3 regions of the Bacillus sp. SRL543 genome follow, and region 1 is predicted to be linked to each of the others. Evidence: riboswitches for the same ligand, from Rfam matches in the RefSeq annotation. Region 1 holds a riboswitch; each other region holds the start of a gene.
The links. Region 1 has a riboswitch for S-adenosylmethionine ahead of AC4E8B_RS13145 (peptide ABC transporter substrate-binding protein). Riboswitches for the same ligand answer to the same signal wherever they lie in the genome.

Region 1 (4,201 bases):
ATTCTTTAAAACTTCAAAAGGAGCCGGGGTTCCGGCTCCTTTTGCATCAGATCATTCAGAAACTTTTTCGGCATAGCGGAAATCAGGATTATTAAGGGGGCTGAACCGGATTCCCTTAATATTTTCTTTCACGGCCGCATTTTGAGATGAAAAGTAGATTGGGATGATTGGCATTTCATCCATCAGGACAGCTTCAGCCTGATGCAGCAGTTCAAAACGCTTTGCTTCGTCCTGCTCTGTCAGCGACTGGTCGAGCAGCTCATCAAATTCAGGGTTGGACCAGTTTGTAAAGTTGCTGGAACTGCCTGAGCTGTACAGATCCAGTACAGGGTACGGATCCAGGAAGTCCCCTACCCAGCCCATGCGTGCAGCCTGGAAGTTTTTCTGCTTAAAAGTATCAATGAATGTTTTCCATTCCTGATTCTCCAGCTTCACTTCAACACCGAGGTTAACTTTGAACATTTCCTGCAGTGCCTCGGCAATATTCTTGTGGTTCCCTTCTGAATTATATTTCAGAGTGACCGCAGGAAGATCCTTCCAGCTCTCTTCCTTCATACCCTCTGCAAGCAATGCTTTTGCTTTTTCCGCATCAAAAGTATAGTAAGGGTCTTCCTCATCACGGAAGTCTTTGCCTGTGGGACCTTCCACACCATACCCCACATAACCGTAGGCAGGCTCTTCCCCGCCTTTGGAAATGTTTTTCGTTATGGCCTCACGATCGATTGCCATGCTGAATGCTTTTCGGATTTTGCTGTTATTAAAAGGCTCTTGATCAACATTGAATGTATAGGTATAAACACTGAATTGCGGTGAGTTTACAAACTCCCTGCCATCCTTTTCCATATCTATCGCGTCGGCGGGAAGATTCTTGATCATGTCGATATCGCCTGATTTATACATCTGATACTCAGTGTTGGCATCAGCTACCATCTTAAAGTTAACAGTATCCATCGTAATTTCTTTGCTGTTCCAGTAATTGCTGCTTTTGTTAAGGGTAAGGATATTATTGTGTTCCCAATCCCCTAGTGTATAAGCACCATTCGTGACAATTGTTTCCGGGCCTGCCGCCCAGTTTTCGTCAGCTTCCACTGCCTTCTGGTTCACCGGCATAAAGCCCTGGCCCATCAGGACCTTAGGGAAGAACTTAATAGGCGTGTTCAATTCCACCTTTAATGTTTGCTCGTCCACTGCAGTGATTCCCACATCTTCAGCATCCCCGTTTTCCCTATTGTATTCTTCTGCACCTCTTATGTAAAAAAAGCTGGAAGGATCATAGGCACCTGTTTCAGGATTAAGGACACGCTTCCATGCAAACTCAAAATCCTTTGCTGTCAGCGGGTCGCCATTGGACCATTTCTGGCCGTCCCTGATTGTGAAAGTATAGGTTTTTCCGTCCTCTGACACATCGACTTTGCTGGCCGCCCCTTCTACTGCATTTCCATCTTTATCATAGCGGTACAAGCCTTCATAAAGATTATCGATGACCCAAAAAGAAGTTGTATCAGATGCAAAGGCAGGATCAAGGGTATACGGCTCCCCTCCAAGATTGGCATTCAACACTTGTGCAACGTCTTTTCCACCGGATGCCGGCACTGCTTCATCATTGCTGCAACCTGTCAGCGCCGCCAGGGCGAACACCAGGATAACCAGCGGGAAACTAAATAATTTCTTCATGGTTTCATTCCTCCACTACTTATTTTTTGTTTAACACTTTAAACTGATTTATCTTATTAAAAAAGTAAGAATTATAATTGCAATATCCCCGCCCTTTTTGCTTATTCCGAAAATACCCTTTAACTCATTAACTCACTAAAAAACCTCCCGGCAAAGATAAGCTGAGAGGTGTTGTACCCGGCTTATCTTTCCGGTATATCCGGCGGAATTGGCACAGTGTTCACAGAACCTGCTGCCGAGGCTTCATCGGGCCAGTCCCTCCGCCTCTCTGGATAAGAATATAGGTATTAGCTGGCTGAATAAAAAAATCCCCTTCTGCAGATAGAAGAGGACAGTATGTATAAACAGGCTCCCTTCTTATCTGCCAGGCATCTGCCTGATGGAATTGGCACAGTGTTCAATTGAACCCGCTGCCGAGACTTCTTCGGGCCATCCCCTCCGTCTCTCTTGATAAGATATTATAGGTATATAATTTTTCCGGTCCACTAAGAATAACCAATTTAGAAAATTTCGTCAACAGCAACGAGAAAAGTCTAACTTTTCTATCTTTTTGGGCGAATTGGAAATGCACCGGCATAAGGTAGCTTTTCAGGTGTCTGACTAATAATCTTATTAGCAATTGCAAACACTACCAGCATACTGATTGAAGGAGTCTTCCTATGGAAAAGCAAACACCTCTTACATCGGCAGAAATCGCGATGCTCTGGACTACTTATATGAATGACAGCATGTCAAAATGTGTTCTTGGCTATATGAAATCACATGCTGCAGAGGATGAAATAAAGGCTGCTCTGCAGTATGCCCTCGATTTATCCACCAGCCATCTGGAATATCTGATCCCTTTATTCAAAGAGGAAAAAATGGCTGTTCCGGACGGCTTCAGCAGCGGGGATGTCAACTCTGATGCTCCACAGCTGTTTTCAGACACTTTTTGCCTTGCTTATATCAACCATATGGCAAAAGCGGGAATGCTGGCATACAGCGGTATGCTCTCTATGAGTGCGAGAAGCGATATCCGGAATTTCTTTACTGAGGGCCTGGCCGAAACAGCCTTGCTTTATAATAAAACAACGAGCCTGATGCTCGAAAAAGGGATTTACATAAGAGCTCCTTACATCTCTTATCCGCATGAAACGGATTATGTGGATACCAAGAAATACTTAAGCGGGCTGAACCCCTTCGGGACCAAAAGACCTTTGAATGCCGTGGAAATTTCCCATCTGACCCTGAATATCCAGACCAATTCAATCGGACTGCAAATATCAGCTGCATTTGCTCAAACTGCTCAATTGAAGGAAGTCCAGGAATTTATGCTGAGAGGCAAAGAGATTTCCCAAAAGCACGTCGGCATTTTTTCAAAATTGCTTTTGGAAAGCAATATACAAGCTGTCGGTTCACCGAATATCGCCGTGTATGATACAACTGCACAGGTGTTTTCCGATAAGATGATGATGTTCCATATGGCCCTTTTGAGTGCTTCCGGATCAGGAAATTACGCGACTGCGGGAGTTGCCAGCCAGCGAACCGATGTGGCTGCAAGCTATGAGCGGCTGTCAGTTGAAATTGCCATTTTCGCCAAAAGCGGTGCAGACATTATGATCAAGCACGGCTGGCTCGAGCAGCCTCCAGGAACAACAGACCGTGATGCACTGTCCAAAAAAGGAACGCCTTGACCCTGCTATATGAGCGAGGTTTTGTGGTTCTGGGGTTTTGTGTTTCGGTCCAGTGAGCATAAAGCAATTTATTGCATAAATCGGTACCCTTTGTGTTTGTGATACTCCCTAGGGACAGATTCTTCCTATATTTAATTAATATGAGTACAAATTCAAAATTGACTTAAAGATTCCGAATACCCCGCAGATTGACATCACCCAACAACCTTAAAATTTCCTTAAACCAAAAGGAGCAATTGGGAGAAAGTTTTCAGACTGAAAAAAGGCCAGCTGGCAAATCTAAAAGAGATACCACAATAAGGAGGTCTTCTCATGACCCAGTCTAAAAAGCAGGAAGAAAGACAGTGGCGCCAGAGAAAAGAAACACAGCATCCTCATGGAAAAGTGAAATCGTTTGACCAGCTGGCCGATCAGGCCGGAAAAGGCGGACGATCCTGATTGAATGGGTCCAGGACAATGTCTTGGGCCTTTTTTTTGATATGTGAAGATGCGAGTTGCTAATATATTGGCAAAGTTGCTAATATAAATTGAAAGTTGCTAATAAATGAAAAAAGCTGCTAATAAACAGAAAAAGCTGCTAAAAACAAAAAAACACCAGGTCCGACATGCGCTTTTCTTCAAGGTGCTGCAGTACATAGCTTTCACCTGCAGAAAAACAGGAATTTTGTACAATTCCCCCGCAAGCCTGGATATGCGAGTATAATAGAGGTGGCAGTTTTCCATGCTGCTTTATTAGGTAATTTTTGGAGGAGCACGTTTGATTACTTTGCTAAAAACGCTATTAATAAATATGACGATACTTTTTTCATTTACCTTTAATGCGAATTTATTTTTCCCATTTCAGCTGAAAGAGC
Region 2 (4,201 bases), 1.2 Mb from region 1:
CTTTCACAAATTCCGGCTCAGACTTCCGGACAGGCTGGAAGGATGCTTTCCAATAGCGCTTGATATCCATAGGAGAACCGATTTTCTTTGTAAAATAATGGCCAGGCTCAAGCTTGTGGATGCCTGCAGACATGGTTTCCGGCTCCGGAACGAACTGGTATGTCAAATAGTGCTGGAGGGACTCATAATTGAGGACGTCGTTTTCCAGCGCCATCAGGATGCTTTTCTTTTCAGAAGCAAAGAATGTTTTCCCGTCATTATCAAGGTAGAAGAAAGGCTTGATGCCAAAAGGATCCCTGGCACCGTATAAGGACTGCTCCTGCTTATCCCAGATGACAAATGAAAACATCCCGCGGAGCTTCTCCACCGCTTTTTCCTTCAGGTGGCTGTAGAGCGCAATGATTACTTCTGTATCAGAATGCGTCTCAAATGTCAGGCCTTCTTTTAAAAGCTCTTCCCGGAGCTCCACATAATTGTAGACTTCTCCGTTAAAAATGATCCAGTATCTTTCATTTTCATAGGTAAGAGGCTGATGGCCGCATTCGATGTCAATGATGCTCAGGCGGCGGAAGCCGAACTGAATATGCTCATCATGATAGTAACCTGCATCATCAGGTCCCCTGTGGGTAATGATATTATTCATATTTTCAAACTGCTGTTTTTGCGCATCGTTCAGAACTTGCGCATTTTCATGGACACAGCCGATAAAACCGCACATTATGTAGTTCACCTTCTTCAATTTAGTCACAATCCCATTCCGTCTAAAAACAGCCAGCGGAAGGCATTCATGCCAGCGCAGTCTTTGACCGGCCAGCCATAATTTACAATAAAACACATTGTTTTCCCAAAAAACATACTCTCTAATACTACCACTAAACACAAAAAAATGGCACTATCAACATGAAAAATGGGTCCGGGAAAAATTAGGCATTTACCTGAATTATTAACATATCAGCAGGCCGTTAAACGCTTCTGTCACATTAGACGGAATAGAAAAAAAGCGGGAGCTGCCTATTTCAGCACTCCCGCTTTTTTATGTTCATATCATATTTATTTCCCAGCCTGCTGGCTCAATGAGTCTGCTTTATCTGTGCGCTCCCATGGAAGGTCAACATCTGTACGGCCGAAATGTCCGTAAGCTGCAGTCTGCTTATAGATTGGGCGGCGCAGGTTCAGCATATTGATGATGCCTGCCGGGCGAAGATCAAAGTTATCCCGGACAAGATCGACAAGCGTATCTTCGCTTACAGTCCCTGTTCCGAAGGTATCTACTGAAATGGAAACCGGCTGCGCTACGCCGATTGCGTAGGCAAGCTGGACTTCAACCTTATCAGCAAGACCGGCAGCGACGATATTCTTCGCTACATAGCGGGCTGCATAAGCTGCTGAACGGTCAACCTTTGTAGGATCTTTGCCGGAGAATGCGCCTCCGCCGTGGCGCGCATATCCGCCGTAAGTATCAACAATGATTTTGCGGCCAGTCAAACCTGCATCGCCTTGAGGTCCGCCGATAACAAAACGGCCTGTAGGGTTGATGAAGTATTTAGTATTTTCATCGATCAGTTCTTTTGGAACGACCGGATTGATGACATGTTCTTTCAGGTTGCGCTGGATTTGCTCCAGGCTGATTTCTGGATGATGCTGTGTAGAGATGACGATGGTATCGATGCGCACAGGCTTGTCGTTCTCATCATACTCAACAGTCACCTGTGTCTTGCCGTCCGGACGGAGGTAAGGAAGAATCTCTTCTTTGCGTACTTCTGTCAGGCGGCGCGACAGTTTATGTGCCAGGGAAATCGGAAGAGGCATAAGCTCTTTCGTTTCGTTGCAGGCAAAGCCGAACATAAGGCCCTGGTCTCCTGCGCCGATTGCTTCGATTTCTTCATCCGACATTTGTCCTTCGCGTGCTTCAAGCGCCTGGTCAACACCCATTGCAATGTCAGCTGACTGCTCATCAATGGATGTCAGTACGGCACAAGTTTCGGAATCAAAGCCATATTTAGCACGGGTATAGCCGATCTCCTTGATTGTTTCACGGACAAGCTTTGGAATATCAACATATGTAGATGTTGTAATTTCACCTGCAACAAGCACTAGTCCTGTTGTAACAGATGTTTCAGCAGCAACGCGGGCATTTGCGTCTTTTGCTAAGATAGCGTCTAAAATAGCATCAGAAATCTGGTCACAGATTTTATCCGGATGACCTTCAGTAACTGATTCAGAAGTAAACAAACGGCGTTTATTTGACATCTGATTTCCTCCTTATTTATAAGAATAGAGTGAGGTTCTTATCCGGCGCTACACCTTATTCTTCCCCTCGGATTGATACGGTACTCATTCCCTAAGTAGTATTGAATAAACATGGAGTTTTTATCCCGCTCTCGCGTATGCATTGCTTCACAATCTGCATAACCGGCTGGTCCTGTCCCCCGGGACCGCAAGCCTTCAGACAAGTGCTGAAAGAGCAGGCCGCCGCTGATGCAGAGAACCGGTCAAAGGCATTATATATAAGCCAGGCACAATCAGATTGTATGATTTTATCCTGTTAAATGCATAGCCCTTGTAAATCAGCTTTATGCAAAAACTTCCATAATATGCAATTAAAAGACTTCCCTCAAAATGCAAAATAAAAAACCTTCCCAAAGTGAAAAGGTTGAAAGCAAAATGATTCGCGCCTTTCACTCTTATCGTTCAAGGAATTCTTCCTTGCGTCAGGTTAGCACCTTTGCTAAAAACAGGCCATCGCTGGCTGTAATTTGAACCGTTATGCTCTTTTCAGCATATATCCGTTTTCAAAAAGCATCATTAGCAGGTTGCTGGGTTTCATCGGGCCTGTCCCTCCACCAGCTCGGGATAAGAGAGTATCCGTTCAAGGTAAAATCATAACGTACAGATGTAGTGGCGTCAATCATTTTCTCCACTATAGCAAGAACAATTTTATATTGTCTCATATATGGAAATGACTCAGAGGGAACAGCTGCCATCCTTGCATTTCTTCCTAAGCAGTTTATGCCTGTTCCGTGCAATCCACCTGTATGCCGGAACCCCGGCAGCAGATGCCAAAGGAAGATGCATACAGAGCCCTAAAACGAAGGTAAGGGGGAACAGCAGCAGCAGCCTTCTGACTGCATAGAAACCCTTCAGGACCTTTTTTTCAGGTGTTATAATATGAAGCTCTTTCCTCAGCTCCCTGCTGCTGAATTGAAGCTCTCCATGTTCCTGTTCATATTTTTGCAATGAAACCCACTCTACCCGATGAAGCAGGTCAAGCTTCCCGAAAGATTTCTTCGTCATTTGGCAAAGCTGGCAAGTATTGTCGTAAAGGGCAATCATTTTCACATTACCATCTCCCGCCTGTAGTCGTTCATCTTATTAAATTTTACCATACCTTTCAATCATTCTTAAAGCACGATAAACTTATATCTATATAATATATGTTTCAATGAATATAATGCCTTCCCTCTTTATCTCCAGCAGCGTTCACCGCTTTAAGCACCCCCTTGAATTTGTGTTGTGCAAATAATATGCCGCAAAGTTCGGAAAGAATTTCTATCTTCTTGAACAATTTGTGACACCTTTCACATTCTATTGAATTACCCTATAAAATTGCTTATGATGATAACAGATTGTGAACTATGTAACATATACACTATTTTTATGTTATTAAACTTTCAGCCAGTGAGAAAGGGGCTTATCCATGAAAAAGAAATATTCTTTGCTTTTAGGAATATTTACAATCATTACTATTCTATCAGGCTGTGAGCCGCTGATGGTGCTGGATCCCAAAGGTCCTCAGGCTGCCGTCCAGGCAAAAGACATTATTCTGTCAACGGCAATCATGTCTGTCATCGTCCTTGTGGTTTTTGCCATGCTTGCTTACATGCTCTATAAATACCGCTCTTCGAAGCAAAGCAAGGATTATGAACCGCCGCATATTAAAGGAAACCTGCTCGTCGAAGCGGTCTGCGTCGGAATCCCTGTCCTGATCGTCATCTTCCTTTCAGTCGTATCCACTCAGAGCAACTATAAAGTGGAATCAGCACCGACAGGATATGGCGACAAAGAGCCTTTAGTCGTATACGCATCATCTTCCAACTGGAAATGGCATTTCAGCTATCCTGAAGAAGATATCGAAACAGTCAACTATCTATATGTACCGACTGACCGCCCGCTTGAATTTAAGCTCTATTCATACGGACCG
Region 3 (4,201 bases), 920 kb from region 1:
AGGGCAGAATGATGCTTTTGGGCCATAGTCTGCAAAAACCGGATGCTTGATTCTGCGTTCACGTCCCCGATTTCTTCCATGCGGGTTAAATCATAGCCAGTTGTCCACAGCTCGGGCAGCACGATGATATCGGGATTATCCTTGCTTGCACGCTCGATCAGCGTTGCAGCTTTTTCGAAATTTTTCTCAGGGCTGCCAAAGGAGATGTCCATTTGGATGCAGGTTATTTTCATTGGGTAAACCTCCGTATGCAAAGGATTATATATTTAAATTGCAGAATATTTCTTTACTTCCTGCCTTTTACGTTATATCATTTGTCATTAGTTTTTCAAACAAAAAAATTTAATCCACATGAAAAGCAGGTGACTATGTGATGAAAATATTTTCTCAATCTGAACTTTTGCAAAGTCTGCCAAAGCAGTTCTTTGCGACATTGGTGCAAAAAGCAGCCAGGTATGCCGGGCAGGGGCATGATGTCATCAATCTTGGCCAGGGAAATCCTGATAGGCCCACTCCGCCTCATATCGTCAGGAAGCTGCAGGAAGCAGCCGAAAATCCCCTTAATCACAAATATTCCCCTTTTCGCGGGCAGCACAGCCTGAAAGCTGCAGCGGCGGAATTTTACAAAAGGGAATATGGGGTGGACCTTGATCCGGAAAAGGAAATAGCCATTTTATTCGGCGGGAAAGCCGGCCTGGTTGAAATCCCTCAATGCCTTTTGGATCCGGGGGAAACGATACTTGTTCCCGACCCCGGCTATCCTGATTATTGGTCAGGGGTGGCCCTTGCGAAAGCGTCCATGGCTGTCATGCCTCTGAAAGAAGAAAATCATTTTCTGCCGGATTATGGTGAGCTTTCTGAGCAGGACATCCAGTCAGCCAGGATGATGTTCCTCAATTATCCGAACAATCCGACCGGTGCAACGGCTACGAAGGAATTCTTTGAAGAAACGGTCCGCTTTGCATCGGCAAACGACATTTGCGTCGTCCATGATTTTGCCTACGGTGCGATCGGCTTTAACAGCGAAAAGCCTGTCAGCTTCCTGCAGGCGGAAGGGGCAAAAGAGACGGGCATTGAAATTTATACACTCTCGAAAACGTATAATATGGCAGGCTGGAGAGTGGGGTTTGCGGCAGGGAATGAAAGTGTGATAGAAGCCATCAATCTAATGCAGGATCATCTTTATGTCAGCCTGTTTGGCGCAGTACAGGAAGCAGCAGCCGAGGCGCTGGCCGGGCCGCAGAACTGTGTGGATGAGCTGGTGCAGATCTATGCCTCCAGGCGGAAGGCTTTTATTGAAGGCCTTAGGGAGATAGGCTGGGATGTTAAAGCTCCGCAGGGATCCTTTTTTGCCTGGCTGAAAGTGCCGGAAGGATGGACGTCTGAGCGATTTGCAGATGTACTGCTCGAAAAAGCACATGTTGTGGTGGCTCCCGGCATCGGTTTTGGCGAGTATGGGGAAGGATATGTCCGCGCAGGCCTGCTTGCAGATGAAGAGAGACTTAAAGAGGCCGCAGCCCGGATCGGAAAGTTGAATATTTTTTGAAAAATCAATTGACATGTTTTTATAATCATGACATAATCCAAATGAATTATTGATTATCTGAATACTTTTAAATCTCACATATATTTCGTTTTCTTATCAAGAGCAGGCGGAGGGACTAGCCCTATGAAGCCCGGCAACCGACTTTGTGTAAAGCACGGTGCTAATTCTTGCAGCATGTAGGCTGATAGATGAGAAGATGTTGGACACAGCGCTGACCTCTTCTTTCTGAAGAGGTTTTTTCTTTGTTTTTGAGGCATTGTTTTACATGCCTTTTACAATTGACAATACAGCATGGACTATACATAAATGGCAGGAGGAAATCGATATGGGTGAAGTGATTGCGTCTTATCTGCTGAACGGTTTCAGCGGGAACTTGGAGAAAAAGGCAGAAGAAATTGCGTTGGGCCTGACAGTGGGTTCCTGGACAGATCTGCCGGATCTTGAGCGGGATCAGCTCAAGAAACATAAAGGGAGAGTCGTTTCTGTTGAGGGATCATATGGGAATGAAGGTGCAGCACTGATTAAAATCGCCTACCCTGCTGTCAATTTCAGCGCTGATATCCCTGCTGTTCTGACAACTGTATTCGGGAAGCTTTCGCTCGACGGAAAAATCAAGCTTCTGGATCTGCATGCAGCAGAAGACTTCAAACAGATATTCCCGGGCCCGCGCTTTGGCATCAAAGGAATCCGCAATAAGCTTGATGTCCATGGGCGGCCGCTGCTGATGAGCATCTTCAAAGGTGTGATTGGAAGGGATCTCAATTATCTTCTGAAGCAGCTGAAGGAACAGGCCCGCGGGGGGATCGATATTGTCAAGGATGATGAAATTTTCTTTGATAATGAGCTTGCCCCATTCACCCAGAGGATTACAGAAGGAAAGAGGGTGCTGAGGGAAGCCTTTGAAGAAACAGGGCAAAGGACACTTTATGCAGTGAATCTGACGGGGCGTACGTTTGAACTGAAGGACAAAGCAAAAAGAGCGGCAGAGCTCGGGGCAGATATGCTGCTGTTCAATGCCTTTGCCTACGGCTTGGATGTGCTGCAGGCGTTAAGGGAGGATGGGGACATCGGCCTGCCTATCATGGCCCACCCGGCAGTGAGCGGGGCGATGACCTCTTCTGCTCTCTATGGTATGAGCCACAGCCTGCTTCTCGGAAAACTAGCCCGCATGGCCGGTGCTGATTTATCACTGTTCCCGTCGCCATATGGATCCGTGGCACTGGAGCGGAACCAGGCACTATCCATCAGTACTGCGCTCACAGAGGAAGATATATATAAGAAAAGTTTTCCTGTCCCTTCAGCCGGCATCCATCCGGGGCTTGTCCCGCTTCTTTTCAAAGATTTCGGGGTTGAAAGCGTCATAAATGCCGGCGGCGGCGTGCATGGCCATCCTGACGGCGCAAGAGGCGGCGGTGCAGCATTCCGCCAGGCGATCGATCTTGTGCTTGCCGGAAAAACGCTGCAGCAGCCAGAACAGGAATTTCCTGAACTGGCAAAAGCGATAGCGCTTTGGGGAAGCAAAGAGGTGGTGCAGCATGGATAATCTTGCAGTATTCTGCGACTTTGATGGAACGATAACGGAGTCAGACAATATTATCAGCGTAATGAAGCGTTTCGCTCCGCCTGAATGGGAAGCCTTGAAGGACAAGGTACTGGCAGAAGAGATTTCCATTCAGGAAGGCGTCGGCCGGATGTTCAGGCTTTTGCCGAGCAGCCTGAAGGAGGAAATCACCAGTTTTGTGCTTGGCCAGGCCAAGATAAGAAAAGGATTTGAGGAGTTCATTGCGTATCTAAAAGGAGAAAATATCCCTTTATACATCGTCAGCGGCGGCATCGACTTTTTCATTCATCCGATGCTTGAGAAGTATGGCCCTTTTGAAGCTATCTACTGCAACCATTCTGATTTCAGCGGGGAAGCGATTAAAATCATCTGGCCGCATGAATGTGATGAAGAATGTGTAAACGGCTGCGGCTGCTGCAAGCCTTCCATCATGAGGTCGCGGGATGAAGAAGGATTATATAAGATTGTCATAGGCGACAGCATTACAGATCTTCAGGCAGCCAAGCAGGCAGATTTTGTCCTGGCAAGAGATCTGCTGCTGCAGAAAAGCAGTGAGCTCGGCCTGAATCACAGGCCATTCACCGACTTTTTCGATTGCATCAGCGAATTAAAAAGGTTGGCAGGGGTGAGATCATGAGTTGTATTCAGGAAAAATGGGACCAGCTGGCAGATATTAAGGATGAACTTGCTGCCCGTGACTGGTTTATGGGGACAAGCGGGAACCTTGCGATCAAGGTTGCCGGCGAGCCGCTTCAATTCCTCGTTACGGCAAGCGGGAAAGATAAGCGCAGGCGGACAGAAGAGGATTTCCTGCTAGTCGACCACAGCGGGAAGCCAGTTTGGGAAACAGATCTGAAACCTTCTGCAGAAACGCTTCTTCATGTGGAAATCTACAACAATACCGATGCGGGCTGCAGCCTTCACGTCCACACAGTTGATAATAATGTGATTTCTGAACTATATGGGGATGCAGGTTCTGTTTCTTTCAGAGGCCAGGAGCTCATCAAAGCTTTTGATATGTGGGAAGAAGATGCTGTCCTGACGATCCCGATCATTCCGAATCACGCCCATATCCCAAGGCTTGCTGAGTCTTT

Region 2: another riboswitch for S-adenosylmethionine. It lies ahead of metK (methionine adenosyltransferase); the one in region 1 lies ahead of AC4E8B_RS13145 (peptide ABC transporter substrate-binding protein).
Region 3: another riboswitch for S-adenosylmethionine. It lies ahead of mtnW (2,3-diketo-5-methylthiopentyl-1-phosphate enolase); the one in region 1 lies ahead of AC4E8B_RS13145 (peptide ABC transporter substrate-binding protein).

What each region holds. Positions count from the first base shown of each region.
Region 1 is NZ_OZ481794.1:2,601,292-2,605,492, forward strand. It holds gene AC4E8B_RS13145 (peptide ABC transporter substrate-binding protein) at 52-1,674, opposite strand; SAM riboswitch class I at 1,854-1,953, opposite strand; SAM riboswitch class I at 2,029-2,131, opposite strand; gene AC4E8B_RS13150 (DUF3231 family protein) at 2,334-3,347, shown strand; gene AC4E8B_RS13155 (DUF6254 family protein) at 3,660-3,785, shown strand; gene AC4E8B_RS13160 (ATP-binding protein) at 4,105-4,201, shown strand, end outside.
Region 2 is NZ_OZ481794.1:3,846,732-3,850,932, forward strand. It holds gene asnB (asparagine synthase (glutamine-hydrolyzing)) at 1-718, opposite strand, end outside; gene metK (methionine adenosyltransferase) at 1,051-2,250, opposite strand; SAM riboswitch class I at 2,682-2,860, opposite strand; gene AC4E8B_RS19600 (thiol-disulfide oxidoreductase DCC family protein) at 2,965-3,333, opposite strand; gene qoxA (cytochrome aa3 quinol oxidase subunit II) at 3,698-4,201, shown strand, end outside.
Region 3 is NZ_OZ481794.1:1,678,435-1,682,635, forward strand. It holds gene AC4E8B_RS08515 (carbon-nitrogen family hydrolase) at 1-233, opposite strand, end outside; gene AC4E8B_RS08520 (pyridoxal phosphate-dependent aminotransferase) at 374-1,546, shown strand; SAM riboswitch class I at 1,637-1,741, shown strand; gene mtnW (2,3-diketo-5-methylthiopentyl-1-phosphate enolase) at 1,872-3,089, shown strand; gene AC4E8B_RS08530 (2-hydroxy-3-keto-5-methylthiopentenyl-1-phosphate phosphatase) at 3,082-3,744, shown strand; gene AC4E8B_RS08535 (methylthioribulose 1-phosphate dehydratase) at 3,741-4,201, shown strand, end outside.